Regions from separate parts of the Melissococcus plutonius ATCC 35311 genome, predicted to be linked through region 2. Evidence: a T-box and tRNA genes for the amino acid it is inferred to sense, from the RefSeq annotation. Region 2 holds a T-box; the other holds one or more tRNA genes.
What was found. A T-box is a leader RNA that pairs with one kind of tRNA and senses whether it is charged. The one in region 2 lies ahead of asnS (asparagine--tRNA ligase), so its partner is inferred to be a tRNA-Asn.
Positions count from the first base shown of each region.

Region 1: it encodes a tRNA-Asn, which carries the amino acid that the T-box ahead of asnS (asparagine--tRNA ligase) is inferred to sense. The anticodon was not compared.

Region 1 is NC_015516.1:585,147-600,465, forward strand. It holds gene MPTP_RS02440 (NAD(P)/FAD-dependent oxidoreductase) at 158-1,162, opposite strand; gene MPTP_RS02445 (peptidylprolyl isomerase) at 1,377-1,955, shown strand; partial or broken gene MPTP_RS02450 (MalY/PatB family protein) at 2,122-3,287, opposite strand; gene MPTP_RS02455 (CvfD/Ygs/GSP13 family RNA-binding post-transcriptional regulator) at 3,466-3,834, shown strand; gene MPTP_RS02460 (hypothetical protein) at 3,907-4,269, shown strand; rRNA gene MPTP_RS02465 (16S ribosomal RNA) at 4,968-6,522, shown strand; tRNA gene MPTP_RS02470 (tRNA-Ala) at 6,596-6,668, shown strand; rRNA gene MPTP_RS02475 (23S ribosomal RNA) at 6,829-9,733, shown strand; rRNA gene rrf (5S ribosomal RNA) at 9,810-9,925, shown strand; tRNA gene MPTP_RS02485 (tRNA-Asn) at 9,932-10,005, shown strand; gene MPTP_RS02490 (LTA glycolipid anchor biosynthesis glycosyltransferase, IagA/BgsA family) at 10,223-11,233, shown strand; gene MPTP_RS02495 (glycosyltransferase family 4 protein) at 11,286-12,509, shown strand; gene MPTP_RS02500 (NAD(P)-dependent oxidoreductase) at 12,710-13,600, shown strand; gene MPTP_RS02505 (YkuJ family protein) at 13,700-13,930, shown strand; partial or broken gene MPTP_RS02510 (MarR family winged helix-turn-helix transcriptional regulator) at 14,197-14,536, shown strand; gene MPTP_RS02515 (beta-ketoacyl-ACP synthase III) at 14,552-15,319, shown strand, end outside.
Region 2 is NC_015516.1:400,593-415,911, forward strand. It holds gene xylB (xylulokinase) at 1-23, shown strand, start outside; gene MPTP_RS01720 (glycosyltransferase family protein) at 826-2,511, opposite strand; gene MPTP_RS10175 (hypothetical protein) at 3,046-3,174, shown strand; T-box leader at 3,470-3,734, shown strand; gene asnS (asparagine--tRNA ligase) at 3,793-5,187, shown strand; partial or broken gene MPTP_RS01730 (Sapep family Mn(2+)-dependent dipeptidase) at 5,834-7,141, shown strand; gene MPTP_RS01735 (N(4)-(beta-N-acetylglucosaminyl)-L-asparaginase) at 7,568-8,521, shown strand; gene MPTP_RS01740 (PTS sugar transporter subunit IIB) at 8,571-8,906, shown strand; partial or broken gene celB (PTS cellobiose transporter subunit IIC) at 8,925-10,280, shown strand; gene MPTP_RS01750 (hypothetical protein) at 10,762-11,091, shown strand; partial or broken gene MPTP_RS01755 (oleate hydratase) at 11,477-13,171, opposite strand; gene MPTP_RS01760 (DUF998 domain-containing protein) at 13,528-14,151, shown strand; gene MPTP_RS01765 (glycine/sarcosine/betaine reductase component B subunit) at 14,893-15,319, shown strand, end outside.

The sequences.
Region 1 (15,319 bases), 180 kb from region 2:
AAATAAAAAAATTTAACCAATTATAAAAAATATCTTGGTTAAATTTTTTTAATGTTAAATAGCTAGTTTTTGGATTTTGTTGTATAAACACAAATAGAAACCTAGTTTATGAAAAAGAAAAGGTTAGATTTAACATCTGCCTAGCTTGTGATATTGTTTATCTATTATTTTTTAAACTAGTACTATGCCTAGGTTGTATCTTCTCATCAGGGCGAATAAAGTGAAGAGCATTATTGACTGCAGTAGGAGCTTCACCAAAGCCTGTAGTAATTAATTTAACTTTTCCATCGTAGTAACAAATATCACCAATAGCATAAATTCCTTCAATTGATGTCTGCATATTTGATGATACCTTAATTGTATTTTGCTGGGTGTCTAATCCCCAATTGTTTAGGTAGTCTTGAGAAGAAACAAAACCATAACTAACGATTAAAGCATCAAGGGTTAAATCAATAGTAGATGGTTGAGTAGATTTTACTTTTTTTAGACGAATTCCTTGGAAATTTTGCTCGTTTACTAATAACTGTTCAATAGTATAAGGGGTATAAATAGTTATATTTGAATTCTTTAATTGTTCAACACTATATTCGTGTCCTCGAAACTTGGTACGTCGATGAATAATTGAAACTTCTGATGCAATAGATTCAAGCATTAAAGCCCAGTCCATAGCAGTATCTCCCCCACCTGCTACTGCAATCCTCTTATGTTTAAATTGATTTAATTGATCGATAGAATAGTAAATGGCAGTATTTTCAAACTTTTCGGCATTAGCAATGGATAATCGGCATGGTTGAAAAGCACCATTTCCTGTAGAAATAATGACAGCTTTTGAATAATGGCTATTTTTTGTAGTTTCAATGTGAAAGTAATTTTTTTCTTTTACTAAATGGGTTACTTCTTCATTTAAACAAATTGTCTGGTTATAAGAATCTATTTGGTTCGTTAAATTTTCTATTAGTTTAGCTGCCTTAATGTTTGTAAAACCAGGAATATCGTAAATCTCCTTTTCAGGATAAAGTGTAGTCAATTGACCGCCTAGTTGTGGCAAACTATCAATGATTTTTGTTCGTGCTTGTCTGAGACCAGCATAAAAAGCCGCGAATAAACCAGTTGGACCACCACCAATAATTGTAATTTCATAGATATCTTCAGGAATTTCCATAGTAAAGTCCCTCCATTACTATCTAATTTATTAAAAGTATATCTTTTTCAAAAACCGTAGCATGACTTTAGTAAAAAAGCAAATCTTTGTTTATGATATTTATTTAGGATAAAAGTGTAGTCATTGAATGCTAATTTATCGCTTTTACTTATAGTAATTTTGTCTGTTTTTAGTTATGATAAACTTGTGAATAAAATTTAGGAGGAATAAGCTTATGTTTCCACAATTAAATATAGAAAATATTGAAGGACCAAAGGCAGCAATTAAAACAAATCAAGGAATGATTACTATTCAACTTTTTCCAGAACAAGCACCTAGAACAGTAGAAAATTTTGTAGAATTAGCAAAAAAAGGATATTATGACGCAGTTATTTTCCATCGGGTTATTCCTAATTTTATGATTCAAGGTGGAGATCCTACAGGAACAGGTATGGGCGGTGAAAGTATCTATGGTGGGAAATTTGAAGATGAATTTTCAAATGAATTGTTCAATTTTCGCGGTGCCTTATCTATGGCAAATGCTGGACCAAATACAAATGGAAGTCAATTTTTTATTGTTAATAATCAATCAGTTCCTGAAAATATGATTGAACAATTAGAAAGTGCTGGTTATCCTGAGGAAGTTGTTACTGCTTATAAAAATGGTGGTACACCTTGGCTTGATTTCCGCCATACTGTTTTTGGTCAGGTTGTGGAAGGCCAAGGAATTGTGGATAAGATAGCTGATGTGAAAAGAGACCCACAAGATCGTCCACTTGATGATGTGATTATTGATACGATTGAAATTTTTTAAATTTAGGTCGCTCAAAATAACTATCAAAAATAACTATAATGTGAAGTATTGTCAAATAAGTTTAAACAAAAAATTAATTGATTAAATCGATATGAATTATTTTTATAAACAAATAAGAGTAAAGATGAAAAGATCTTTTCATCTTTACTCTTATTTGTTTTTTTATTTATTGAAATGCATGTTTAATCCGTTCTAATCCCTCTATAAGTACTTCTTTTGAACAAGCAGTATTTAATCTCATATGTTGTGTGCCTGTTGGGCCAAATGAAATACCTGGATTTAGTACTACCTTACCTTTTTGGATTAAGCATTCTTGTAGTTGTTCATCTGTTAAGTTTAAGCTAGAGAAGTCTAACCAAACAAGATAGGTTCCTTCAGGAACCATTACTTTTACCTGAGGAAATTTGTTAGCAAAAAAGGTTTCTACTAACTTTATATTTTCTTTTAAATAAGCTAATAATTCAGTTAACCATTCGTCTCCATATTTATAGGCAGCTTCAGTGCCGATATAGCCGAATGTATTGATTTCTTCTTGTTTATTTTTTTCTTGTTGTATTTGAAAGATTTTTTTAAGTTTGGGATTTTGAATAAAGACCATAGAATTTTTAATGCCCGCCAAATTGAATGTTTTTGTTGCGGCTGTCAATGTGATAGAAAATTCCTTAAAAGTAGATTGGGCATTAGTAAAGGTTGTAAATTGATAAGGTGAAAAAACTAAATCTTGATGAATTTCATCGCTTACTACAATAATATGGTATTTTTCGCATAATTCACCAAAATCTTGTAACTCTTCTTTAGACCAAACTCTTCCACCTGGATTATGTGGATTACATAAGATAAATAACTGAATAAGATGTTCACGCATTTGTTTTTCCATCAAAGTTAAATCCATTTTAAATTGATTGTCTTTGATTAATAAGGGTGATTGAATTAATTTTCTTTGATTATCTAGGACTACTTGTGCAAAAGGAGGATAAACAGGATCATGGATCATTATAGCATCATTTTTCTTTGTAAATGCCTGAATAGCCAGTGTAATGCTTGGAACTACACTACTTTAAATAGGATTTCATCTTTAGTAAGTGAAAGTTGATGATGGCGACTCTGCCAGGAAATAACTTCTTTATATAAGGATTCAGGCGCCTGTGTATATCAAAATATACCATGATGAATTAATTGCTCAAATGCTGTTAATATAAAAGGAGCTGCCTTAAAATCCATGTCGGCAATCCATAATGGTAAAAGATCAGAGTGACCATAGGTTTCTTTTAATGTATCCCACTTGACGCTATTTGTATTTATTCGTTTAATTGGTTGATTGAAGTCAATCATTTATTTATCCTCCTACATATAATATCTTACGCATTAAGTATAAAACGTAAATTTAAGAAAGTATAATATTAAATTCTAAATTATTAGATAATTCTATACAGAATTCGAAAAAAAATGCTATTATTTCAATAGAGAGAATTAATAAGTAATGTTTAATAAGAAAAACGAAGGAGAAAAAATGAATTATAAAATTGGCATGATTTTAAATGGCATGATTACAGGAGTACAACCGTATGGTGCTTTTGTTTCATTGGATTCAAAAACACAAGGTCTTATTCATGTTTCCGAGATTCAAACTGGATACACACAAAACATTGATAGTTTATTGGGGATTGGTCAAAAAGTCATTGTTCAGATAATTGATATTGATGAATATTCAAAAAAAATTAGCCTCTCACTTAGAACATTGGAAGAGCAAATTAAAATTGTCAACTATCATCATAAAAAATACTATACAGATAAAAATAAAAAAATTGGTTTTTCTTCTTTGGAAAAGCAGTTACCATTTTGGATTGATGAAATGATTGATCGATTAATAAGAAAATAATTCTGTACCTTTTTAGAAAGTATGTTACAATGCTTTTGTTAATTAAAATAAAATTTAATTGAGGTGGATGCTTTGTCTGATAAGAAGGTTTCGGGTACAGTTATGTTGAATTTAAATGATGGGTCTAAAAGATTTCTTATTCATAAGATGGATCAAAAGACTTCGTTTGCTACAACAAATGTAGCGGACAATATGACTGGCTTAGCAAGTATACTGCAATTATTTAAAGAAAAAATTCAACTGGACATTTCATCCATTAACTTAGTTGAATTAACCAATGCACATACAGAAGAAGAGAATATCCCATTATTTGTTTTTGAGATAGATGAGAACCAATCAATTAACCAATTAAAAAACAATTACTACTGGGAAAATCCATCCAAATTAATTAATTTATTGACTTCTTATGATATTAAAGGAGTTCCCTTATTTTAATAGATAAAAATTTTTCGATGATGGGTCAAACATTTTCTACCAAAACACATAGTTTATATCCTATTCTGCTTTTTATTATTACAAATAAACAATTTTGTAAAAGATTAACCTATTTATCTGGAAATAGCTGGAAAAATAGATAGATAAAAATAAATTCTTTAAAAGTAAAATCAATCTCTATCTATGTTTGTTAATCATTATTGATATAGACTTATTATGTTTTAATTTGACCATAAATGAAATTTATTTAAAAACGAAAAGAAATTTATATTTTAATAAAAAAAGTAGTTGACCTGGACAAAAAAAGTTGGTATATTATTACTTGTCGCAAGGCACGACTAAAGTAACAGCTGAAACGACAAAGTGATGTGAATACCCATCACAAAGAAAAGCCAGCAAAAAAAGTTAAAAAAACAACGAAAAAAGTTGTTGACAAATAACAAGAAAGCTGGTAAGATGATGAAGTTGCTGTCAAACAAGACGGTAAGCGAGGTTGAAAAAACTTTTAAAAAAGAGTTGACAACCGAGCGAAAACGTGATAAGATATAAGAGTTGCTGTAAGGTAATGGTAGACCTTTGAAAACTGAACAAAGCAAACGAACCAATGTGTAAGGGCCTCTTATGAGAAATAAGAGACAAAACAACAAGCAAAGCGAAAGCTAGCAAACAAATGAGCAAGAAAGCCGAAAGGCAAAGGATAATACGAGAGTTTGATCCTGGCTCAGGACGAACGCTGGCGGCGTGCCTAATACATGCAAGTCGAACGCTTCTTCTGATTAAGCTTGCTTAAGAGGAAAGAAGAGTGGCGGACGGGTGAGTAACACGTGGGCAACCTGCCCATCAGAAGGGGATAACATTTGGAAACAGGTGCTAATACCGTATAAGACTTTTTTTCGCATGAAGAGGAGTTAAAAGGCGCTTTCGGGTGTCACTGATGGATGGGCCCGCGGTGCATTAGCTAGTTGGTGGGGTAAAGGCTCACCAAGGCAACGATGCATAGCCGACCTGAGAGGGTGATCGGCCACACTGGGACTGAGACACGGCCCAGACTCCTACGGGAGGCAGCAGTAGGGAATCTTCGGCAATGGACGAAAGTCTGACCGAGCAACGCCGCGTGAGTGAAGAAGGTTTTCGGATCGTAAAACTCTGTTGTTAGAGAAGAATAGGGGAAAGAGTAACTGTTTTCCTCGTGACGGTATCTAACCAGAAAGCCACGGCTAACTACGTGCCAGCAGCCGCGGTAATACGTAGGTGGCAAGCGTTGTCCGGATTTATTGGGCGTAAAGCGAGCGCAGGCGGTTTTTTAAGTCTGATGTGAAAGCCCCCGGCTCAACCGGGGAGGGTCATTGGAAACTGGAAGACTTGAGTGCAGAAGAGGAGAGTGGAATTCCATGTGTAGCGGTGAAATGCGTAGATATATGGAGGAACACCAGTGGCGAAGGCGGCTCTCTGGTCTGTAACTGACGCTGAGGCTCGAAAGCGTGGGGAGCAAACAGGATTAGATACCCTGGTAGTCCACGCCGTAAACGATGAGTGCTAAGTGTTGGAGGGTTTCCGCCCTTCAGTGCTGCAGCAAACGCATTAAGCACTCCGCCTGGGGAGTACGACCGCAAGGTTGAAACTCAAAGGAATTGACGGGGGCCCGCACAAGCGGTGGAGCATGTGGTTTAATTCGAAGCAACGCGAAGAACCTTACCAGGTCTTGACATCCTTTGAACGCCTTAGAGATAAGGTTTCTCCTTCGGGAGCAAAGAGACAGGTGGTGCATGGCTGTCGTCAGCTCGTGTCGTGAGATGTTGGGTTAAGTCCCGCAACGAGCGCAACCCTTATTGTTAATTGCCATCATTTAGTTGGGCACTCTAGCGAGACTGCCGGTGACAAACCGGAGGAAGGTGGGGATGACGTCAAGTCAGCATGCCCCTTATGACCTGGGCTACACACGTGCTACAATGGGAAGTACAGAGAGACGCAAGACCGCGAGGTTAAGCAAATCTCATAAAGCTTCTCTCAGTTCGGATTGTAGGCTGCAACTCGCCTACATGAAGCCGGAATCGCTAGTAATCGCGGATCAGCACGCCGCGGTGAATACGTTCCCGGGCCTTGTACACACCGCCCGTCACACCACGAGAGTTTGTAACACCCGAAGTCGGTGAGGTAACCTTAGGGAGCCAGCCGCCTAAGGTGGGACAGATGATTGGGGTGAAGTCGTAACAAGGTAGCCGTATCGGAAGGTGCGGCTGGATCACCTCCTTTCTAAGGACGAATAACGGAAACACAGAGGTCAGTTTGCTTTGTTTAGTTTTGAGAGGTTTACTATGTGGTATGTGGGGCCTTAGCTCAGATGGGAGAGCGCCTGCTTTGCACGCAGGAGGTCAGCGGTTCGATCCCGCTAGGCTCCATAGATGATTGAAAGAGATCATCGGTTGTTCATTGAAAACTGGATATTGAAGAAACAATCAAAAACCGAGACACCGCGTTGAGCACAGGAATGTGCTGAATGAAAAAGGGAAGGACGCTTCTATCGCTAGAAGAGGTCACCCAAGACCGAAAGGTCAAAGAGGTTAAGTGAACAAGGGCGCACGGTGGATGCCTTGGCACTAGGAGCCGATGAAGGACGGGACAAACACCGATATGCTTCGGGGAGCTGTAAGTAAGCAATGAGCCGGAGATTTCCGAATGGGGGAACCCAACATCTGTTATAGGATGTTACGAATAGTGGAATACATAAGCTATTCGAGGAAGACGCAGAGAACTGAAACATCTAAGTACCTGCAGGAAGAGAAAGAAAAATCGATTCCCTGAGTAGCGGCGAGCGAAACGGGAAGAGCCCAAACCAACGAGCATGCTTGTTGGGGTTGTAGGACTCCAGAACGGGAGCAGAAACGACTAATCGAAGGATGTGGAAACATCCACCAAAGAGGGTGAAAGTCCCGTAGGTGAAAGTCGTTTCTCCCCAAGGAGGATCCTGAGTACGGCGGAACACGAGAAATTCCGTCGGAATCCGGGAGGACCATCTCCCAAGGCTAAATACTCCCTAGTGACCGATAGTGAACCAGTACCGTGAGGGAAAGGTGAAAAGCACCCCGGAAGGGGAGTGAAAGAGATCCTGAAACCGTGTGCCTACAACAAGTCAAAGCCCGTTAATGGGTGATGGCGTGCCTTTTGTAGAATGAACCGGCGAGTTACGATTGCTTGCGAGGTTAAGTGGAAGAAACGGAGCCGTAGCGAAAGCGAGTCTGAATAGGGCGAAAGAGTAAGTAGTCGTAGACCCGAAACCATGTGATCTACCCATGTCCAGGTTGAAGGTGCGGTAAAACGCACTGGAGGACCGAACCCACGTACGTTGAAAAGTGCGGGGATGAGGTGTGGGTAGCGGAGAAATTCCAAACGAACTTGGAGATAGCTGGTTCTCTCCGAAATAGCTTTAGGGCTAGCCTCGGCAGAAGAATCATGGAGGTAGAGCACTGTTTGGACGAGGGGTCCTTCTCGGGTTACCGAATCCAGATAAACTCCGAATGCCATGATTTATAGCCGGGAGTCAGACTGCGAGTGATAAGATCCGTAGTCGAAAGGGAAACAGCCCAGACCACCAGCTAAGGTCCCAAAATGTATGTTAAGTGGAAAAGGAGGTGGGGGTGCACAGACAACTAGGATGTTGGCTCAGAAGCAGCCATCATTTAAAGAGTGCGTAATAGCTCACTAGTCGAGTGACCCTGCGCCGAAAATGTACCGGGGCTAAACATACTACCGAAGCTGTGGATCACGAAAGTGATGGTAGGAGAGCGTTCTAAGGGCGAAGAAGGTAGATCGTGAGGACTACTGGAGCGCTTAGAAGTGAGAATGCCGGTATGAGTAGCGAAAGACAGGTGAGAATCCTGTCCACCGAAAGACTAAGGTTTCCTGGGGAAGGCTCGTCCGCCCAGGGTTAGTCGGGACCTAAGCTGAGGCCGACAGGCGTAGGCGATGGACAACAGGTTGATATTCCTGTACCCGTTGGAATTGTTTGAGCAATGGAGGGACACAGGAGGCTAAGGAAAGCATACGATTGGATGGTATGTCCAAGCAATGAGTCTTGAGTAGAGTAAAATGCTTTACTCTGTAAGGATGAGTTGTGATGGGGAGGGAAATATAAGTACCGAAGTTCCTGACGTCACACTGTCAAGAAAAGCTTCTAGTGAGAGACCAACGGCCCGTACCGCAAACCGACACAGGTAGTCGAGGAGAGCATCCTAAGGTGAGCGAGTGAACTTTCGTTAAGGAACTCGGCAAAATGACCCCGTAACTTCGGGAGAAGGGGTGCTGATATTAGTCAGCCGCAGTGAATAGGCCCAAGCGACTGTTTATCAAAAACACAGGTCTCTGCAAAATCGAAAGATGACGTATAGGGGCTGACGCCTGCCCGGTGCTGGAAGGTTAAGAGGAAGGGTTAGCTTCGGCGAAGCTCCGAATTGAAGCCCCAGTAAACGGCGGCCGTAACTATAACGGTCCTAAGGTAGCGAAATTCCTTGTCGGGTAAGTTCCGACCCGCACGAAAGGCGTAACGATTTGGGCACTGTCTCAACGAGAGACTCGGTGAAATTTTAGTACCTGTGAAGATGCAGGTTACCCGCGACAGGACGGAAAGACCCCATGGAGCTTTACTGTAGTTTGATATTGCGTGTTTGTACCACATGTACAGGATAGGTAGGAGCCGAAGAGACCGGGACGCTAGTTTCGGTGGAGGCGCTGGTGGGATACTACCCTTGTGTTATGAACACTCTAACCCGTAGCCTTGAAACAGGCTAGGAGACAGTGTCAGATGGGCAGTTTGACTGGGGCGGTCGCCTCCTAAAAGGTAACGGAGGCGCCCAAAGGTTCCCTCAGAATGGTTGGAAATCATTCGAAGAGTGCAAAGGCAGAAGGGAGCTTGACTGCGAGACAGACAAGTCGAGCAGGGACGAAAGTCGGGCTTAGTGATCCGGTGGTTCCGCATGGAAGGGCCATCGCTCAACGGATAAAAGCTACCCTGGGGATAACAGGCTTATCTCCCCCAAGAGTCCACATCGACGGGGAGGTTTGGCACCTCGATGTCGGCTCGTCGCATCCTGGGGCTGTAGTCGGTCCCAAGGGTTGGGCTGTTCGCCCATTAAAGCGGCACGCGAGCTGGGTTCAGAACGTCGTGAGACAGTTCGGTCCCTATCCGTCGCGGGCGTAGGAAATTTGAGAGGAGCTGTCCTTAGTACGAGAGGACCGGGATGGACTTACCGCTGGTGTACCAGTTGTTCTGCCAAGGGCACAGCTGGGTAGCTATGTAGGGAAGGGATAAACGCTGAAAGCATCTAAGTGTGAAGCCCACCTCAAGATGAGATTTCCCATTTCTTTAAGAAAGTAAGACCCCTGAGAGATGATCAGGTAGATAGGTCAGGAGTGGAAGGCCAGTGATGGTTGGAGCGGACTGATACTAATCGGTCGAGGACTTAACCAAAAAAGGTAGACGGTAGTGATTGACTTCAAATCCAGTTTTGAGTGAGCAACATGTTCATTCAAAGAAGAAAGACCCGTGTGGTGACGATAGCGAGAAGGATGCACCTGTTCCCATGTCGAACACAGAAGTTAAGCTTTTTAGCGCCGATTGTAGTGAAGGGATTCCCTTTGTGAGAGTAGGACGTTGCCACGCAAACATTCCGGCATAGCTCAGTTGGTAGTAGCGCATGACTGTTAATCATGATGTCGTAGGTTCGAGTCCTACTGCCGGAGTTCTTATTTAAGGTAAAAGTCTAATGACTTTTACCTTTTTTTATATAAAAAATCCTTAATAATTAGTTGTGTATTTTTTATTATTTTTTTACTCTTTGTAGGGAAATGTGGCAGTAAGAGTTTATTCTTGTTATAATAGTATATAAATTTAGTTGTTAGGTTTTATTTCATGTCGAAAATTTATACTATAGTATAATGGTCGAAAGGTGGTGCATTTTTGAAAATATTATTATATTTTGAAGGTGAGCGAATTTTAGCGAAATCTGGAATTGGTCGTGCACTTAGTCATCAAAAACGTGCACTTACTGAGGTGGGAATTGAATATACTTTGGATACTAAATGCATAGATTATGATATTTTACATATTAATACTTATGGCATTAAAAGCCATAATATAATTCATAAAGCAAAAAAAATGAATAAAAAAGTAATCTATCATGCACATTCAACAGAAGAAGATTTTAAAAATTCTTTTGTTGGTTCTAACCAGCTTTCTCCTTTAGTAAAAAGATATCTTATTGGCTTGTATTCAAAGGCGGATCATTTGATCACACCTACGCCATATTCTAAGCTATTATTAGAAGATTATAAAATAGAGGTACCTATCACTGCTATTTCAAATGGAATTGATTTACAAAAATTTAAATCATCAAAAGAAAAAGAAAGTAAATTTAAACGCTATTTTAATATTTTAGATGGACAAAAAGTAATAATTTGTGTTGGTTTATATTTTGAGAGAAAGGGAATTGTTGATTTTGTTTATTTAGCGAGACAATTTCCTCACTATCGCTTTATTTGGTTTGGACATGCACCAATATATTCTATTCCAAGCTCTATTCGCAAAATTGTAAAAGAGAACCATCCAAAAAACGTGGAATTTCCAGGATATATTAAGGGTGATATCATCGAAGGAGCCTATTCAGCTGCCGATCTTTTCTTTTTTCCTTCCTATGAGGAAACAGAAGGAATTGTAGTATTGGAAGCACTAGCTAGTCACCAACAAGTATTGGTTCGTGATATCCCTGTTTATCAAGGTTGGCTGGAAAAAAATGTAAATTGTTACATGGGAAAAAATAATGATGAATTTGCTTATTATATGGATGCTTTGGTCAATAAAAAAATACCAGATACAAAACAAAAGGGATATCAGGTTGCTGAATTAAGAAATATAAAATGTATTGGAAATGAGCTAAAAGCTGTTTATGAGCAGGTGCTTTCTAAAAGCTAAATAATTGTTAAGGTATTATCAGCGTACCAAAAATTAAGGGGAGGGAAATATCATGAAAATCGGTTTTTTTACAGATACGTATTTTCCCCAAGTCAGTGGGGTTGCGACCTCAATCAAGACATTAACAGATGAATTAAAAAAAAATGGTCATAAAGTTTATATTTTTACTACAACCGATCCAAATGCCAAGGAACTTGAAGAAGATGTTATTCGAATGCCAAGTGTTCCATTTATTTCTTTTAAAGATCGCCGAATTGTTGTCAGAGGTATGTGGTATGCTTACAATATTTCAAAAGAATTAGAGTTAGATATTATTCATACACATACAGAGTTTGGTGCTGGACTACTTGGAAAATTGGTTGGAAAAAAATTAAGAATTCCAGTCATTCATACTTATCATACCATGTATGAAGATTACTTACATTATATTGCAAAAGGAAAGGTTTTACGACCGATTCATGTAAAATATTTTTCTCGTATATTTGCAAACCATACAACAGGCGTTGTTTGCCCAAGTCAACGAGTGATTGAAAAATTAAAGGAATATGGTGTGACAACGCCTATGCGGGTCATTCCGACTGGTATTCATATTGAAGAATTTATTCGGACAGATATTACTAAAGAAATGTCAGAACAGTTAAGAAAACAATTAAACTTAACCAAAGATGCTATTTTTTTATTGTCACTTAGTAGAATTTCCTATGAAAAAAATATCCAAGCTATTTTTAAAGGCATGCCAAAAATTATTGAAGCTTTTCCACAAATTCAATTAATTGTTGTAGGAAAAGGACCATATATGGATGATCTAAAACAGTTAGCAACAGAGCTTCAAATAACAGAAAACATCAAATTTACAGGAGAAATTCCACATGAAGAAATTGCTATTTACTATAGAACGGCAGATTACTTTGTTAATGCTTCTACTTCGGAATCTCAAGGATTGACGTATTTAGAAGCTATTGCTTCAGGAACTCAATGTGTAGTTGAAGGAAATAGTTATTTAGATATGTTGTTCAATGACAACTCTTTAGGTGTTACATTTGAAACAGATGATGATTTTGCGTCTACATTGATTCACTATATAAATTCTAATATCAAAATGGATAAACATATATGGCAAGATAAATTACATGAAATTTCAGCTGCTCATTTTGGAAAACAAATGTTGAAATTTTATTATGATATGTTGGATTATCATAGACAATTATTAATTGAGAAAAAGAATTCACCTTCAATTGAAAAAATTAAAGTTAAGTTAACTTCATTAAGAAAATAACAAATTCATTCATTAGTATGCAAATTGTATTTTTTAACTTTACATTTTTTTGAGAAAAAATATAAAATGGTGATTTTTACTAAAATTGTCAATAATGAGAAATAGTAACAAAAAATTTCATCATACTATTGATTTACAGTGTTCCTTTTACTACGATTATTTATAAAATTTTGTTTTTTACTTAATAAGGAGAGAATATTATGAAAAAAATTGGTTTTATTGGAACTGGTGTCATGGGAAAAGCAATGGTACACAACTTATTGAAAAACGGATTTTGTGTATATATTTATAATCGAACAAAAAGTAAAACAGATGAATTGGTAAAGGAAGGTGCTATTTGGCAAAATAGTCCTCAAGAGCTTGTTGAAAATAATGAAATTATCTTTACTATGGTTGGATTTCCATCAGATGTGGAAGATGTTTATTTTGGTAAACAGGGAATTTTTAAAGCAAATGTTAAGGGAAAAATATTGGTAGATTTAACAACGAGTACCCCAACCTTAGCTCAAAAAATAGAGCAATTAGCCAAAGAAAAAGGCGGAATGGCTTTAGATGCTCCTGTTTCAGGTGGTGATCTAGGTGCCAAGAAGGCAACTCTTACTATTATGGTTGGTGGTAAACAGCAGGCTTATGATAAAGTTTTACCTATTTTTAAGGTGATTGGAAAATCATTTAACTTGCATGGAACAGCTGGTCAGGGACAACATACAAAAATGGCAAACCAGATTATGATTGCTGGTACAATGACTGGTATGACAGAAACATTAGCTTATGCAAATAAGGCTAATTTGGATTTATACCAAGTAATAAAAACTTTATCTGGCGGTAGCGCAGAGAATTGGTCTTTGAGTAATTATGGACCTAGAATTTTAAAAGAAGATTATACACCAGGTTTTTTTGTTAAACATTTTATTAAGGATTTAAAAATTGCCTTGGATGAGGCTGAAAAAATGTCTCTTTCTTTACCTTCAACAAAACAAGCCTATGAATTATATGAAAAGTTATCTCAAGAGGGATTTGCAAATGATGGGACTCAGGCATTAATTAAACTTTGGTGGCAAAATGGTTCGTCTTCCACTAAAAAAGATTAAAGAAAAGCAAAAAAATTAAGAAAATTTCCGAAAAATCATGCATAAGCTATAATGTTTTGTTACAATGGTACAGAACTAGTTTGTAGAGGGAGGCCATTTATGAAACATTCACAACTTGTTGCGATCATTAAAAGATTGGAAGCAATGACCGAAGCAGAAGATAATGAAATTCAGGTACGTCGTTTTGAACATGATGGTACTGAAAAATGTATGGTCAGTTATGATAGATCAACAAAAACATTTGAATTAACTGAAGCTGATACAGGACAGAGTTATCAATTTGATAATATAGATATAGTTGCAATTGAAATTTATGACCTTATTCAATAGAAGCAAGAAGCTGTGCTAGAATTTTTTCTTTGGACAGCTTTTTGTCTTTTCATTTTTTATTATTACTTAGAAGTAAAAGAATTAATGTACGTAATTTTACTTAATCTTTCTTTTTCATTTTTTTATTGATTAAACGAGTGAATATTTTTAAAACGAGTGAATATTTTTAATAAAAAGCAAAAATTTACTTGCAATCTTTTTTTAGATACGATGTAGTTTGAACATCAAATGTTTTGATAATCAAACTATATGGATGGTGTTCAATAATGCCTCTTGAGTTAGATATGATTAATGATTATTTAGTTCGAGTATTTAATGATATCTTATTCTGAAGTAGCCAAAGAGCTATCTATTACTGTTGGGACATTGACGGTAGCAATTAATAATTTAGTTAAAAAAGGCTATGTAAAACGTATCCGAAGTAAAAATGATCGTCGTGTAGTTAGGTTGGGATTAACAAAACAAGGAAAACTTCTGTTTAGAATTCATCAACATTTCCGTAAAGAAGTGGTCAAAAGTATCCTAAGAAATATGAACCCACCAGAAGAAAGTGCATTATTGGGAGCTTTGAAAAATCTCCATGATTTTTTGCAGGAATATAGGTGAAGGTGAGGATTCTACGTGAAACAGTATACAAAAATAGAGTGTACAAGTCGGTATGTTCCAGACAATATAATAACGAATCAGCAACTAAGTGAGATAATGGATACATCGGATGAATGGATTTATTCAAGAACAGGAATTAAAACACGTCATATCGTTACTGAAGAGAATACTTCTGATTTGTGCATACAAGTTGCAAAGCAATTATTAGAAAAAGCTTCCCTACAAGCAGAAGCAATAGATTTTATTATAGTAGCCACAGTAACACCGGATTATGGCATGCCATCGGTTGCTTGTCAGGTACAGGGAGCTGTTGGTGCAGATTTTGCTTTTGCTTTTGATGTTGGTGCAGCTTGTTCAGGATTTGTTTATGCACTAACATTAGCTGATAAATTAATCCAGAGTGGTGCTTATCATACTGGCATGGTTATTGGTGGTGAAACTTTTTCTAAAATTCTAGATTGGCAAGATCGAAGCACTGCTGTATTGTTTGGTGATGGAGCTGCAGGCGTTTTAGTGAAAGCATCTGATGAAAAATATTTTATAAAAGAAAAATTACAAGCAGATGGTACAAGATATCGTTCATTAACTGCTGGTTATACGAATAATGAGAGTATGTTTTATAAAAACAACAATTACGTATCCGCCCATTTGAAAATGAATGGCCGTGAAATTTTTGATTTTGTTATTACAGACGTTGTTAAAAACATTAAGGATCTCTTAGAAGATGAAGAAATTGATACGATTGATTATTTTCTACTTCATCAAGCAAATGTTCGATTAATT
Region 2 (15,319 bases):
CCTCCTATCAAAAAATTAAGTAAAAATAATACCAATAATAAACAACAAAGATAATGATATCTTCTCAATAAAATAAAATGCAATGTTATAGATATTGTAAAAATAGTCAAATATTAGAGTACGTCTGAGAACAACTGAGTTATGTAGAGTACTTTGGTAGAAATGGTTAAAGTCAATCATCATGAAACAGAACAGATATGAATAACCAACGGGATGATTAAAATTTATGGAGTAAAAGAACTTCGAGAATAGATTGCTTCAAAACAGAATTTTTACACTATTCCTTCATAGGAAAATAGCTTAACTCCTTGGAAAATGGATTAGTATTTATATAAAGAAACGACATCATATGGAGTGCTTCTTCGATCAGATTAAGCACTTTTGTCATGTAGCTACTCGTTATGATAAACTTGCTACGTCTTTTTTTGCATTTGTTTATATCTTGCTATCTTTAGATTCACTCAATAGCAAGTTTCTAGATACACACCAATAATATTTGTAGAGAATAAATGGTAGTTTTATTGAAATGAAGTTCATTTTTACATTTTGCTACTTATTTGAAATAGATTTCAGAAATCTATGATAGATAGTAGATTTTTAGCTTAAACTAAAATTTCAACCCAACTATATAGAAAGCGTAAATTTTCTATATAGTTGGGTTGAACCAATTTATTTCTTATTTTTTAATAAAATTAAAAATCATATATAAAACTTCTTAAAGCCAGATAAAATCAGAAATTGAATACTCTCTAATTTATGAAAAAAGATAAATTAAATATTAATTTATTTAAAACTATATAAAAAATAGATTCATTAATCTGCTGTTTAGATAGTGTTAACTTGATAATTATCTTCTGACACATTTGTAACAGTCTCTATATTTTTAGCATTCATTATTCTGCTTACTAAATATCGTATAAATAAAAATAAAAGGGTTCCTACACTTAACAACAAAGCTAGGATCATTGTTGTTGGATAAGTAGATGAAATCTCAACAATTGTTATTCCTTTCTTTCCTTTAATTGATACTAAGCCGTCATCATTTTCCATTCTAGTTTTTTGACCATTTACTTTTGTGACTGTTCCCCAATAATTGAAAACAGGTAACGTAATTTTTTGTGCTTCCGATTCTTCTACTGTATAGACTATTTTTGCACCATAGGCTTTATGGGAGGCATTTTTCCATTTATTTCCAACTTTCACTTCATGTTTTTCTAAATGCCCTGCATGATTCATCGCATCTAGTGGGACATAATCATGGGTTCCTCCAATCCGTGAAGTAGTATAATGTGTAACAGCCTCTTTTGTCATAATCAAGCGACCTGGATATGATTGGATTCTGTGCGAATAATTTACTTTTGTTGCCATGGTCATTGTAAAAAGGAGAATGAAAATGCCTACAATGCTTCCTATCCGTTTTTTCTTAGTTGTTTCCCATTTCAAAAATGCTATGACTAAAATTAATGACCCAAAAAGTATTTGAAAACCTAAGATTCTCCAAGGAAATTGAATCAATTGAATGGGTGTTTTTTGTAAAAGTTGCCATGGAAAAAGATTAGTTGATAAAAACCAAGTGATTACTGCACAAAAATAAATGATTTTTTCTTTTTTACCAAATTTTTTAAAAAAGAAAAGCGGAAGAATTAATGAAGCCACTCCAATAATTCCCATGGTAAATGTTATCAGATCATTGTTTATTGCACCAATCAAACTGTCAGAGAAGTTCAATGCCCTATCTTGCAGGATTGGCTGAAAAGGACGCTTTATTTTTTGATGTCGAACTTGCTGTAGCATTGGATACCAAAAATACATTGTTAGGAGAATCGTCCATCCAACGGCTTTTGCCAGCCTTAGAATCAAGTTGAAAATTTCTTCTTTATTTTTTCGCTTAGAAAATATAGAACCAATAAAGAGTAATCCAATAACAATAACACTCATGAGCGTGGAAATAACGTGGGTATAAAAGAGCAAACTCATACTGATGGCTAAAGGAATTACACAGTTCTTCTTTTCAAAAATAAGAGCATACGTGTAATATAGGACAACTGGCATAATCGTTAGAGCAATTGATTCTGCAATGGCTGAACGTTGATAGATATCGATTAGACGATAACCATAAAAGGTATACAGACAACTGAATAAGAATGCTGCATCTACCCGTTTAAAAAACTTTTGACCGTAATAATAGGTTACTAAAATTGTACAAACATTCAGTATCCAAACATATAGAACATAACTTAAAATCAAATTATTTGTCATCCAGTAAAAGATCACGGCTGGAAAAAGTGTTAGGTAGGGATAAAAAAAGTTTACGCCACCACCATAACTGTTAAATGTAGTAAAATTGATTGGACCAGAAAATACAGAGGACAATCCTTTTATTCTAGAAAAATGAAAGGGTAGATCCCCTGTTATCAAGATTTGTTGTGTATTTCTAAAAAATAAAAAGGAAAAAACGCTAGCAATAACTACCAGCAGCACAAATAAGGTTATTTCTCTATTTTTTTTCAAGATATTCTCATTTCACCTTTCATAAATAATTTTATATAACATAACTAATTTATTAAATGGGTTTGTAACGATTTCAGTTTTTATTTATCTTTTCATATGAAGAAACCTGTTTGATAGGTTTTTTCTATTTAATAATAATCTTTATACTCTTTCACACATTCAGTATTTTTATCCCTGGAATAATTAACCAAATATGACTGTTTTCAAAATATATGTTTTACTACATAAATAAAATTCCTAAACTATTCCTATCTCTCTACCGACAAATGTATTACAACATTGATTTATCCTCCCTGTGTAAATTGTTTGTTTATTTTTTGTTAATAATCTTAATTGTATCAAAGAATCGTTGTGTTTGTCATTTAAATTTTTAAATTATTGATACTAGAGTGTATCTAAAAATTTGCTATTGAATTAATCTGAAAATAGCAGTGATATGAATAAATGAAGAAAGGGACGTAGCAAGTTTATTATAAAGGGTAGCTACATGACAGAAGTGCTTAATCTTATTGAAGAGATACACTACAAAATATCATGATTTATATAAATATAAATGTAAATGCCAATCCCAATCCACTTTCTAAGGAGTTAAGCTATTTTTCTTTGAAAGAGTATAGAATTCAATTAGATGATTCAGTGATTCAGGGATATGAAGTCTTATAATAAATGAAAACTTGATAAGATAAGAAGATCTGGAATTATTCACTTTTACTTGATTAATGAAAGATGATTCTTTATTTTTAATAAATTTGACGATCAATTCTTGGTTGATTAGAGTTTATTCATTTTATGAATAAAATTAATTTATTAAAAAATCTAAAATGATCATAATAGAGTTGATTTAGTAATTATTTTATATTGATAACTCGTTATTTTTTGCTTGTTATTTTAGTAAACATTGAAAAATAATTGTCAAGTCACTATTTTTATGGTAAATTTAATTAAAATAATAGATAGTTGAAAGACAATGAAAAGGGTAAGTATTAAGCAGTTTGAACTATCAGCGAGTTAAGGGCAGTGAAAGCTTAGCAGACAAATGTTTAAGAAAAACACCTTGGAGTCTCGAACTGAAATGATCGATTAAGCCAGTAAAAATTTGATCAAAGTAGGTATAGACGTAACCAATACGTTAAAATTGGTGAGTATAATTGTACTCAATAAAGTCGGCTTTTTCATTAAAGCAAGATAGGTGGTACCACGGAAGATAACCTTTCGTCCTTTTTAGTAGGGATGAGAGGCTTTTTTATATTATTTTTTAAATTATAACTGGAGGGTTAAGATATGCATACGGTAAGAATAAAAGACTTATATGAAAATCTTCATCTTTTTGATAACCAAGAAGTTGAAATCAATGGCTGGATTCGAACAGTCAGAGGATCAAAGAAGTTTGGTTTTATCGAATTAAATGATGGTTCATTTTTGAAAAATGTTCAGATTGTATTGGATCGTTCTGTGATAGGAAATTATGATGAAGTAGTTAAACTACCGATCAGTTCAACCATTAAAATAGTTGGAATAGTGGTTTCTACGCCAGATGCCAAGCAAGCATTTGAAATTCAGGCGCAACGTGTAATTTTGGAAGGGACTTCCAATTCGGAATATCCTTTACAAAAGAAAAAGCATTCTTATGAATATTTACGAACGATTGCACATCTACGTCCAAGAACCAGCACTTATTATTCCGTGTTTCGTATTCGTTCACTCGTTTCTTATGCCATTCATCGTTTTTTCCAAGAAAGAGACTTTGTCTACGTACATACTCCTTTAATTACAAGTAGCGATAGTGAGGGAGCTGGAGAAATGTTTCGAGTTACGACGCTTGATTTAAATAATCTTCCAAAAACTGAGACGGGAGAAGTAGATAATAGTGAAGACTTTTTCAGAAGACAAACGAATTTGACAGTCAGTGGACAATTGCCAGCAGAGGCATTCGCATTAGCTTTTGGAAATACGTACACTTTTGGTCCAACCTTTAGAGCAGAAAATTCTCATACCGCTCGACATGCTTCTGAATTTTGGATGATCGAACCAGAAATGGCATTCGCTGATTTAACAGATAGTATGGATATTGCTGAAGCATTACTTCATTATGTCATTGAATATGTATTAGAAAAAGCACCAGAAGAATTAGAATTTTTAACACAAAACATTGACCAAGGATTACTGACACGTTTGAGAGAAACAGCGAAAACTAGTTTTGCACGAGTTACCTATTCTGAAGCGATTGAATTATTGCAAAAAAGTAATCATACTTTTGATTATCCTGTTACTTGGGGAATCGATTTACAAACTGAGCATGAACGCTATATCTGTGAAGAAATTTTTGATCGTCCAGTCTTTATTACAGATTATCCAGAGAAAATTAAAGCATTTTATATGCGTCAAAATGAAGACAAAGAGACAGTTGCTGCTATGGATTTGTTGGTTCCAAGAATTGGGGAATTGATTGGTGGTAGTCAACGTGAAGAGAGAAAAGATGTACTGGCTACCCGCATGGCAGAATTTGGCTTAACTGTTGATGATTATGAATGGTATCTAGAGTTACGTGAATATGGTGAAACGGTTCATTCAGGATTTGGTATTGGGTTTGAACGTCTAATTATGTACGTAACAGGTATGGAAAATATCAGAGATGTTATTTCTTTCCCAAGAACACCTGGGAATGCTGATTTTTAAAAATTGATTTTTAAATGATATTATGTGATAAATGGCCTATTTATTCAGGTATTTAATCATTTTTTAATCAGCTGTATTCATTAAGTAGAGATAAAGAAATAAGATACAAAGATATGGAAAATAATTTTTCCATATCTTTGTTAATGTATAAGGATAGATAATTTTACTATATAAATTTACTAAATACATGTATAAAAAATGATTAAATTTTTTAGCCAGTGTAACAATTTTCGGGGAGATAAATAATCGATTCTATAGATAGAAAACACTTAAATGTTTTATTATTTATTTAAATTCAAAAGTAAGCGGTTTAAAAAAGATAATAAAATTTTCTTTTTCTAGGTATTAATAAATAATGTATAGCTATTTTTCATATTTCAATCAGATATAAATAAAAATCTAGTTTAAGAGAACTTCACATTATAAAATTATTCATTTTATTTAGATAATTTATAGAGTTAAACAGTTAGTATAACTATTTTTTTAACTACCTAAGTATAGATGAAAGAGAGTAATATAATTAGGTTATAGCATGCCAAATAACGAAATAATGCTAAAAAGAAATTCAAACCTTGTTATATTTTAAAATTAACAGTATATAGAGCTAATGATTTATTTAATGGTCATATTATATAGGAGGACATTTATGAAAAATATAGATATCAAAAAAATAATTGAGGAAAATAAAGAAACATTTTATCATGACCTAGCAAAAATTATCGAAATTCCTAGTGTTAAAAGTGAAGCAAAAATGAATGCACCCTTTGGTGTAAAAACAAAAGAAGCATTAGAAGAAGTTATGAAATTAGCTAAATCTTATGGATTTGAAACAAAGATAGTGAAATATGCTATGGGATATGCACAATGGGGAAATGAAGGTGAGTATATAGGTGTGGTGGGACATTTAGACGTAGTACCAGCTGGAAGCGATTGGTCCTTTCCACCCTTTGCATTGAGTAAGGCATCTGATCGACTATATGGACGGGGAATTTTAGACAATAAGGGACCTATCATGGCTTGTTTATTCGGAATGAAACTTTTGAAAGATCAAGGAATAAAGTTAAAACGAACGATTCGTATTATTTTTGGGACAGACGAAGAAAGTGGGAGTACAGATATTCCAATGTATTTGAGTGAAGAGCAACCTCCCTTATTTGGTTTTACACCTGGTTGTAAATATCCAGTAGTTTATGGTGAAAGAGGTATTGTAAATTATAAAATTACAACAACATTGCCAGCTTCAGAATTAGCACACTTAGGCGAAATTTTAGGAGATCAAGCAATGGATCATGTACCGGATCTGCTGGAAACAACGGTGAATGGACATTTAATTAACGTAATTGGAAAGCGATCGCCAACTAATGCACCGGAAATGGGTATCAATGCAATTACATTACTTGCTAAAAAATTATATAAAGAAGACTTAGTTTCTGGTCAGTTAAGGCATTATTTTGGTTGGTTGAATACTCATTTAACTGATAAACATTATGGTGAAGGGTTGGGTCTTAATTTTTCAGATAAAGAAAGCGGTTCACTTATTTTAACTCCCTATAAATTGACAAAAGAAGAAAGTCAAATTTCTCTAGAAATAGCTATTCGATATCCAATATCAGTTACAGAAGCTGAAATTACCAATATACTAAAAAAACAATTACTACAAACAAGCAATCTAACAATTGTTCGACAAATTAAAAGCCATCATTTTCCTAAAGAAGATAAACATGTTCAACTTTTATCTAAGGTATATGAAGCAGTTACCCAGAAAGAAGGTACGCCGGTTACAACTACTGGTGCCACCTATGCTTGATTTATGCCAAATCTAGTGGCTTTTGGTCCTTCGTTTCCAGGCCAAAAAGGTATTGCTCATAATAAAGATGAATATATGGATGAAATAGATTTACTAAAAAATATGGAAATTTATATGCATGCGTTAATCGAATTAGGACAAAACTAATTTTATGTCTGTTCAATTTTAAAGAAATAAGTAGAAATTAAAAAGAAGAATTACCTATCTTTTTAAAAATCTATTTTAAAAAATGGTATTCAATAGTTCACTCAATTGGTTTTTGATTATTTTGCTAAATAAAGAAGATTTATCAAACATAATGAATGATATGTCATTAAAATTTTTATGTCTAAATCATTTGTTTTTGCTAAATCACTATTTTAATAGATTGAGTTTATCAATAAGAAAAAGTTATTTTTTTTGAGATTTATTTCTCTATATTTGTTAATAGTTATCAAATAAAATGAATTTATTTGTATATATTGTAAAAATAGATAGAAAATTTGAATATTCTATTTTTGATAAATATATAATAGTATATACTATATGTAGTAATTTTATAGAAACAAACAAGAGGAAAAGAAAGGAGAAAAAATGGTTTTTGGTACGATTGCTACATGGCGGATGGCTCATGAAGGAGTGATTGAGGCACTTCGCTTATTAGAACAAGGAGAAAAAGCAGGAAATGCTTTAGAAGTATTAATTAAGACTGTTGAAGATTATCCATTTTATAAATCGGTTGGTTATGGAGGATTGCCAAACGTTGAAGGAATTCTTGAAATGGATGCAGCTTATATGGATGGAAATACTTTTAAGATAGGTGCTGTAGCTAGCATTACAGATGTAAAAAATCCGATTTCTGTCGCAAGGCAACTAAGTGAAGAAAAATTCAACAGTTTTCGTGTTGGACAAGGCGCTACTAGATATGCTATGTTAAATGGTTTTGAAAGAAAAAATATGCTGACTGAAAGAGCACATAAAATTTGGGAAAAACGATTGAGAGAAATCCATGAGAATCATCTAAATCCCTATGATGGACATGATACAGTGGGAGCAGTTACGCTTGATAAAATGGGAACAATGGCAGTTGGGACATCAAGTTCAGGCTTGTTTATGAAAGAACCTGGGCGTGTTGGTGATTCACCATTATCAGGATCAGGATTTTATGTAGATAGTGCAATTGGTGGCGCTGCAGCAACTGGATTAGGGGAAGATTTGATGAAGGGATGTTTGGCTTATGAGATTGTTCGTTTGATGGGAGAGGGTAGACGACCACAAGAAGCTTGTGATTCTGCAGTCTACTCGTTTCATGACAAATTAACGAAACGCTATGGTAAGGCAGGTGCTTTTTCATTGATTGCCATGAATAGTCAAGGCGAGTGGGGAGTTGCTACGAATGTTGAATTTACCTTCAGTGTGGGGACCGATCAAACAGCCTCACAAATTTTTATTGCAAATGGCTTGTCCGATCATAAAACAAAAATACAACCGATTACAAAACAATGGTTGGATGCTTATGAACAAAGAATTAAAGCACCAATAGACTGATTAACTGTAATTAAAATTGAAAGAAGTAATGAGATAAAGGAGATAAAAAATGGAAAATAAAAAAGTTTACTTATTTTGTGATGCAGGCATGTCAACAAGCATCATGGTTAATAAAATGATGGAAGTGGTTAAAGAACATCAAATGCCTTTAGAAATTAACGCTTTTCCCATTGCACAAGCACAAGAAATGGTTGATAGAGAAAAACCAGTAGCGATTTTGTTAGGTCCACAAGTGCGTTTTTTGTTAGAAAAAACCAAAGAGCAATTTAAACAGCAAAACATACCAGTAGCTGCTATTGAACCAGAAACTTATGGCATGATGGATGGTGAAAAAGCAGTGAAAGAGACACTTAAACTAATTAAACAACATAAAAACAAGAAATAATTGGAGGAAAGAAACATCATGCAAAAGTTCTTAAATTGGTTGGAAAAAAACTTAAAACCATTAGCAAAAATCATTGGTGAAAACAACTATTTAGTTGCAATTCGAGATGGCTTTTTACTGACAACACCTTTACTTATTGTTGGTTCATTATTTTTATTAATTGCGAACTTTCCTTTGCCGAATTGGAATACCTGGATGACAAGTATTTTTGGCGAGCATTGGGCAGAGGTGATGGCAGTGCCAGCAAGTGCTAGTTTTGACGTGATGGCAATTTTGACTGTTGTAGCGATTGCTTATAGTTTAGGAAAACAATTCAAGGTCGATGCTATCCAAGCCGGAATTATTGCACTTGTTTCCTTTTTTATTTTAACTCCCTATACAACTTTGTTCACTCCTGAACATAGCAAAAAAATCTATGAAGTGAATAGTTTGCCATTAAAATGGATGGGCTCAAATGGATTATTTTTGGGAATGATTGTTGCACTGATTTCTACACGTTTATTTGTAGCAATGATTCGCAAGGGTTGGACTATTAAAATGCCAAATGGTGTACCACCTACCGTTGTGAAATCCTTTGAAGCATTGATTCCAAGTTTTGTTGTAGTTGCCATTATGTTTTTGATCAATTGGCTTGTTTCTTTAACGAACTATGGTAATTTACAAGAGGTTATTTTTAAATTCCTACAAGCGCCATTATTAAGTCTTGGAAATACATTAGGTGCTATGGTTGTTGCTTATTTGTTTTTACACTTTTTCTGGTTTTTTGGTATCAATGGCGGTAGTGTCGTTGGTGCTGTTTTTAATCCTGTTTTACGGGCATTGTCAGTTGAAAATCTACATGCATTTAAGGATGGCCAGCCAATGCATAATATTATTACAGGACAATTTCAAGATATGTTTGCGACTGTAGGTGGTGCTGGTTCCACCTTATCATTAGTGATTGTCATGATCTTTTTTTGCAAAAGTCAGCGGATTAAAAAGCTATCCCAACTATCTATCATTCCAGGAATCTTTGGAATTAATTAACCGATTATTTTTAGATTACCAGTTGTCTTAAATCCGATCATCTTAATTCCATTTGTATTGGTCCAAACAGTGAACATTGTTATTACCTATTTTGCAATGCGTTGGCACCTTGTGCCATTAACAAATGGTATTCAACTACCCTGGACAACACCGCCGATTATTTCTGGATTTTTAGTTAGTGGTTGGCAAGGTGGCGTTTTACAAGGATTATTATTTCTTTTAGGAATGGTTATTTATTATCCATTTGTTAAAGTTATGGATGATCAATATGTGAACGAAGAATCAGAGGCGGAAGAAAATGAATCAGAAGAAATAGATCTTGATGGATTTGATTTCAATGATATCTAAAAATAATTTGGTGTATTTGTTAAAAAATAGAAATAATGATTAAATATATTAATAAAAATGGCTAGATAAGATACAAACAATTGAGAAAAAAGTACAAGTGTTTATAGAGCAAAGGGTATGTTGATCAAATGCTCAAATGATTGGATGAGTTAGCTAAAAATTTCAATTAAAATAATAGTTGTTATTTTATTATATTAAGTGTTTCATGAGACACCATTATGTGGGTGTTTTGAATGATTTGATCAATTATCTTAAAGGCACAAATTTATTTATAGAGTTTTGCTTGATTGTAAAATAAAATTGACTAATTAAAAATTGATTAGTCATAAAATAGTAAAGGTATTTAGTTTATTTGTTTCATCTATTCATAATATGAACTTCTATTAGCTATTTATTAAAAAATCACTAATATTGCAAAAGCCCTGATAGTATGTGAGAATTAACAATAATAAATCTATTAAAAAAGATGGAGGAAAATAAAATGTCCATGGAAGATAAAGATGTTATTACACAACAAGTAAAACAACTGGCAGAAAGTGCTGATAAGTCCTTGGATCTAGAAACAATAAAAGAATTAATTTCCTTTGATCAATCAAGTGATGGCATGTTAGCAGATGATGAATTTGAAACAATATTACTAGTTACCAATATTCAAAAAATTCAAGCAGAGAAAAAACTTAATGATGAGGTAGTTTCTAATGAACTAGCGATTACATCAGATGATCTAGAAGAACTATTGAATGGTGAGAGATTTGCAACTCCCAGTGAATTAATTGCAATGAGAAATTTTCTTATGAATAATTATCTATGAAAATGAATTAATAGACCTATCAATAATAATAGATTGAATTCATAATTAGGTAGTAAAATAGAATCTAAAAATTTTATTCAGTAGTTTAATAATGATTATTATCATAATTATTGTAGACTGACTAGTAACAAGCGATTGCTTCATTCAGTTTGTTAAAGTAGTATAATGGAATAATTAAAACCAATAATTTTGATTGTTTAATTGTCATGGGCGATCAGTCATTTGCATAATAGAAAGAATAAGCTAAATTACGTCTCTTTGTTTAGAAGAAATTGTTCATAAAATCAATTTGGTAAGCGATAATTCAAAAAATTTAAAAAAATCAGCAGAAAATGGATGGTTACATTTTTTACTGATTTTTTTATTTTTCTTTTAACTCATTTTGTTATTCAAACATTTTTTTAGCTGCTCGTGCTAATGTTGGTAAATCTTTATCATAACGAGGTGTTTTGACTAAACGGGACATTGGAACACCAGCAAAATGAAAGGCAGCAATTTCACCTGAACGAACAGCGCTTTGTTCTGTAAAAATCATTTGATAAGGTTGTTCAACAAATTCGCCAGTGAATGCTAAATTAGTTGAATGTTCTGGAATTATTTCAGGTCTATCACTTTTGGCACGATTATTAAATAAAGCAGAGGCATAAGGCATATAAACTGGAATACAATTAATAATACTCGCTAAAATTTCTTCCTCTTTATCACGAATATTTCCCGGACCAGGATCTACCTTTGATAATTGTCCAATCAATTCTTGTGCCATTTCTTTCCCGTTCATTTTGATGTATTGTTTATCAATGAATTCACCACGACGACGTGGATAAAGAAAGTAGCCCATAGAACAGTTTCATTTGGCTTTTGCTCAGTAAAATGAGGTTGATGGTGAACAACAATTGACATAGTAACATCTTTTTGGCCGAGTGGTGTAATTGGAGTAGTTGAAATAAATGAATTTAGGGCATTTCCTGGAACTTGTGTAGTAATACGAACAATTTCATTGACAAATAAATGGTTTTTAGTCGTTAAGGTAAAACTAACCCATTCACTTGCATCTCGATCAGCAAAGAATTTATCAGGATTTCCTAAATTATAAAATTTTTCACTTGCTTTTTTCCATAAACTAGATGCGGCACCATAATCCATATTTTCTATAATAGGTGTTTCGAAATCACCTAATGTTGCAGAATCGGTAATAGAACCATTCGTGAATAAAACGGCAGTATCATTGTCTACTTCAATCGTTTCTTCAGTATTGGTTTCTGTATTTACCATAATCAGCTCTGTAACTGTAATCTCATCTTGCATAGGTGTTTCTTTAAATTTCCAATCAATGACACGACGATTTAAAATAATCTGACAGCCTTGTGCCTTTAAATAATGAATGAGAGGAAGCATGATACTTTCATATTGATTATAGCGTGTTCGATTAACACCTACTAAGTGCTCAATTTGGGTAAATTCATAAATCATTTGATGCATATATCGACGTAATTCTTGAGCAGAACTACGTGTTCGAAAAGCAAACGTTGTTTCCCACATAAACCAAAAATTTGTTTCAAAAAAAATGCGGACTTTTTTTGAAATAATCTTCAATTGTTATATTGTCCAATATTTCTTCCTCTGAATCTGGTATTGAAATTAATTTAGTTAGTAGCAAACGATCTTGATTGTTAAACCCCATTTTTCCACTATCAACAATACCAATGCCTTCCTCTAATAAACGTGCTTTATCGAAAGTTTGATGCTTCGAATCAAAATACCGGGTATCTTCCTCTGCAGTCATTCCAGGCTCAGTTACAGAAGGTATTCGGCTCAATAGATCCATTAAATCCACATAGGTTCTATAGTTTAGCATACGACCACCACGAGCAACATAACCTTTACGATTACTTAGAGGATGATGTTCATTCCAATATTCCTCTGTTTCTGTTTTTGCTAAGTCACCATCATTTGATCCATGTTCATCAATAGTATAAAAGGTAATCTGATTGCCACGCCATTTTCCTTCTTGAATCAAATAAACAGCTGCTGCCATATTTGCAATTCCTGCACCAATCATAATTGCCTTGTTTTTTCTCATCTTCCTACCCACTTCAATTTTTTAAATTATACGATTCCTTATTTGAATTTTTATGACGTCTATCAATGAATAATTAAGGACTCTTTTAAATAACATAATAGCTACTATAAATGATAGACCTCTTTATTTTGGTACGCAAATAATCGAAACAAAATAAGCTGATTATGCCTTAAAAAGTTAATAAAAGGATACTATTTTAAAGGATTGTAAAAGTAAGATGTGAATGCTATAAAAATAAATAATTCGATAACTTTCAGCAAAAAAATAGGTTTTTTTAAAGTTATTTGATATTATTTTTAATATTCTAAAAATAAAAAATAGGTTATGATAGTAAAAACAGTCATTAGGAGAGAAAAATGAATTTTTGTAAGAAATATGGTTATTATTTTTTATTGTTGGGAATAATGAGTGATTTTTTAACTCCCTATATTTTAGGAATCTTTTATCCAGGTATGAACCAGATGACAATGGTGATGAGTGTTTCTGGTGATATAAATAGTCCAGTTAGAGAAGCTTTTTTGATTATTTCTCTTATTACTGGTTGTTTTTTTGTTTTTGCCTTGCCAGCTATTTATCAAACTTTTTCACAAAATTCACGTATCCTTACTGTTTTATTAGTAAGTTCACTGGGTTCCTATGGTATAGCAGATTGTATTTTCACTGGTTTATTTAGTATTAATACAAATCAAGTTGTATGGGGAATTTCAACATGGATACATAATATAGGATCTGCTGTAGGCTATTTAGGTTTTTTGCTATTTCCCTTTTTCTTATTTTTACTTTATTTTAAGCGAGAAGGAAAAATACATAAATATAGTCGTCTTTATTTGATCACATGGTTTATTAGTTTATTCTTTGCTGGTATCTATGGATTGGCAAGAATTCCTTTGATTAATCATTGGACAGTAATCAATCAAATTGGCCTGTGTCAACGTGTGAGTTTCTTTTTTAATTATTTACCATGTTTGTTTTCACGATAGATCAGATAAACATAAAAAATTTTGATAGATTATAAATTTTAAAAAGTAAAATGAAAATTATTTAATGAAAAAAATTAGATATTTAAAATTACAGGTATAATAAAAAAATGTTTAATACATAATTATTAATCATAGTAAATGATAATAATGTAAAAAATTTATTTGTGTTTAAATAATTATTTTTTAAGCAATTAAAATTAATAAACAGCTATTTATTTATAGCTGTTTATTGGTTTTATTGTATAAAACTGAATGTGTCTACTTTGAAATTTCCTATTGACAGGATAAGTCTATAGATGGTAATCTCTTTTTGTAAACGGTTGCTATAAATGTGAAATATTGATCATTTTTATGATTAATAAAAGAAATGAGGTGAGAAAATAAATTTAAAAGGCATACTAGAAACAAAATGATTAATCTTAAATATATATAAATAAATCTGTATATTTTAAGAATTTATGTAATCAAATAGGTGTTTATTTATTTTATCTAAAAATTAAAAATTAAAAAATTTTCTTGAGCTTTTTATTGGTTAATATTTGTTAAAATAATCACATTATCAATTTGATAAATCGGTGGTTAGAAATTATTTATTTTATTGAAATCCTTCGTTCACTTTTATTGATAAAAATTATTAATAAGAGATTTATGTGCTTATTATTTAATTGATCACTTTATTTTTATAATTTAATTTTTAAAAAAAGGAAAATAAAAATTATGTGGTTGGGACCAAGCACAAAAATGACAACGTTATATCACTTCAATTGTCCGATAGTAAAAGAAATGTATCTACATAGCGATGTAGAAATTCCAGGTGTAGTGGTTGCTGGCATTTCTGAAAACTATCAGGAGAAATTGGCAGTTGCTCAACAGGTAGGAATTCTAGTTGAACAGCTGCAAGCTGAAGGTGCCATTGTTGTAACAGATGGTTGGGGAAATCATCATATTGATTTTGTCAGTGTTATCGAGGAAATTGAAAAACGTGGACTTCCCACCGTAGGACTGAGTTTTTTTGGATTACAAGGCAGATCGGTTTGTACAAACGAATATTTGAATACATTAATTGATTTCAATAAGGGAACTACCGGCTATGAATCTTGTAAGGTTGGAGAAAATTATTTGTCATCATTGGATGCTCATAAAGCTGTAGCTATTTTAAAAAATAAGA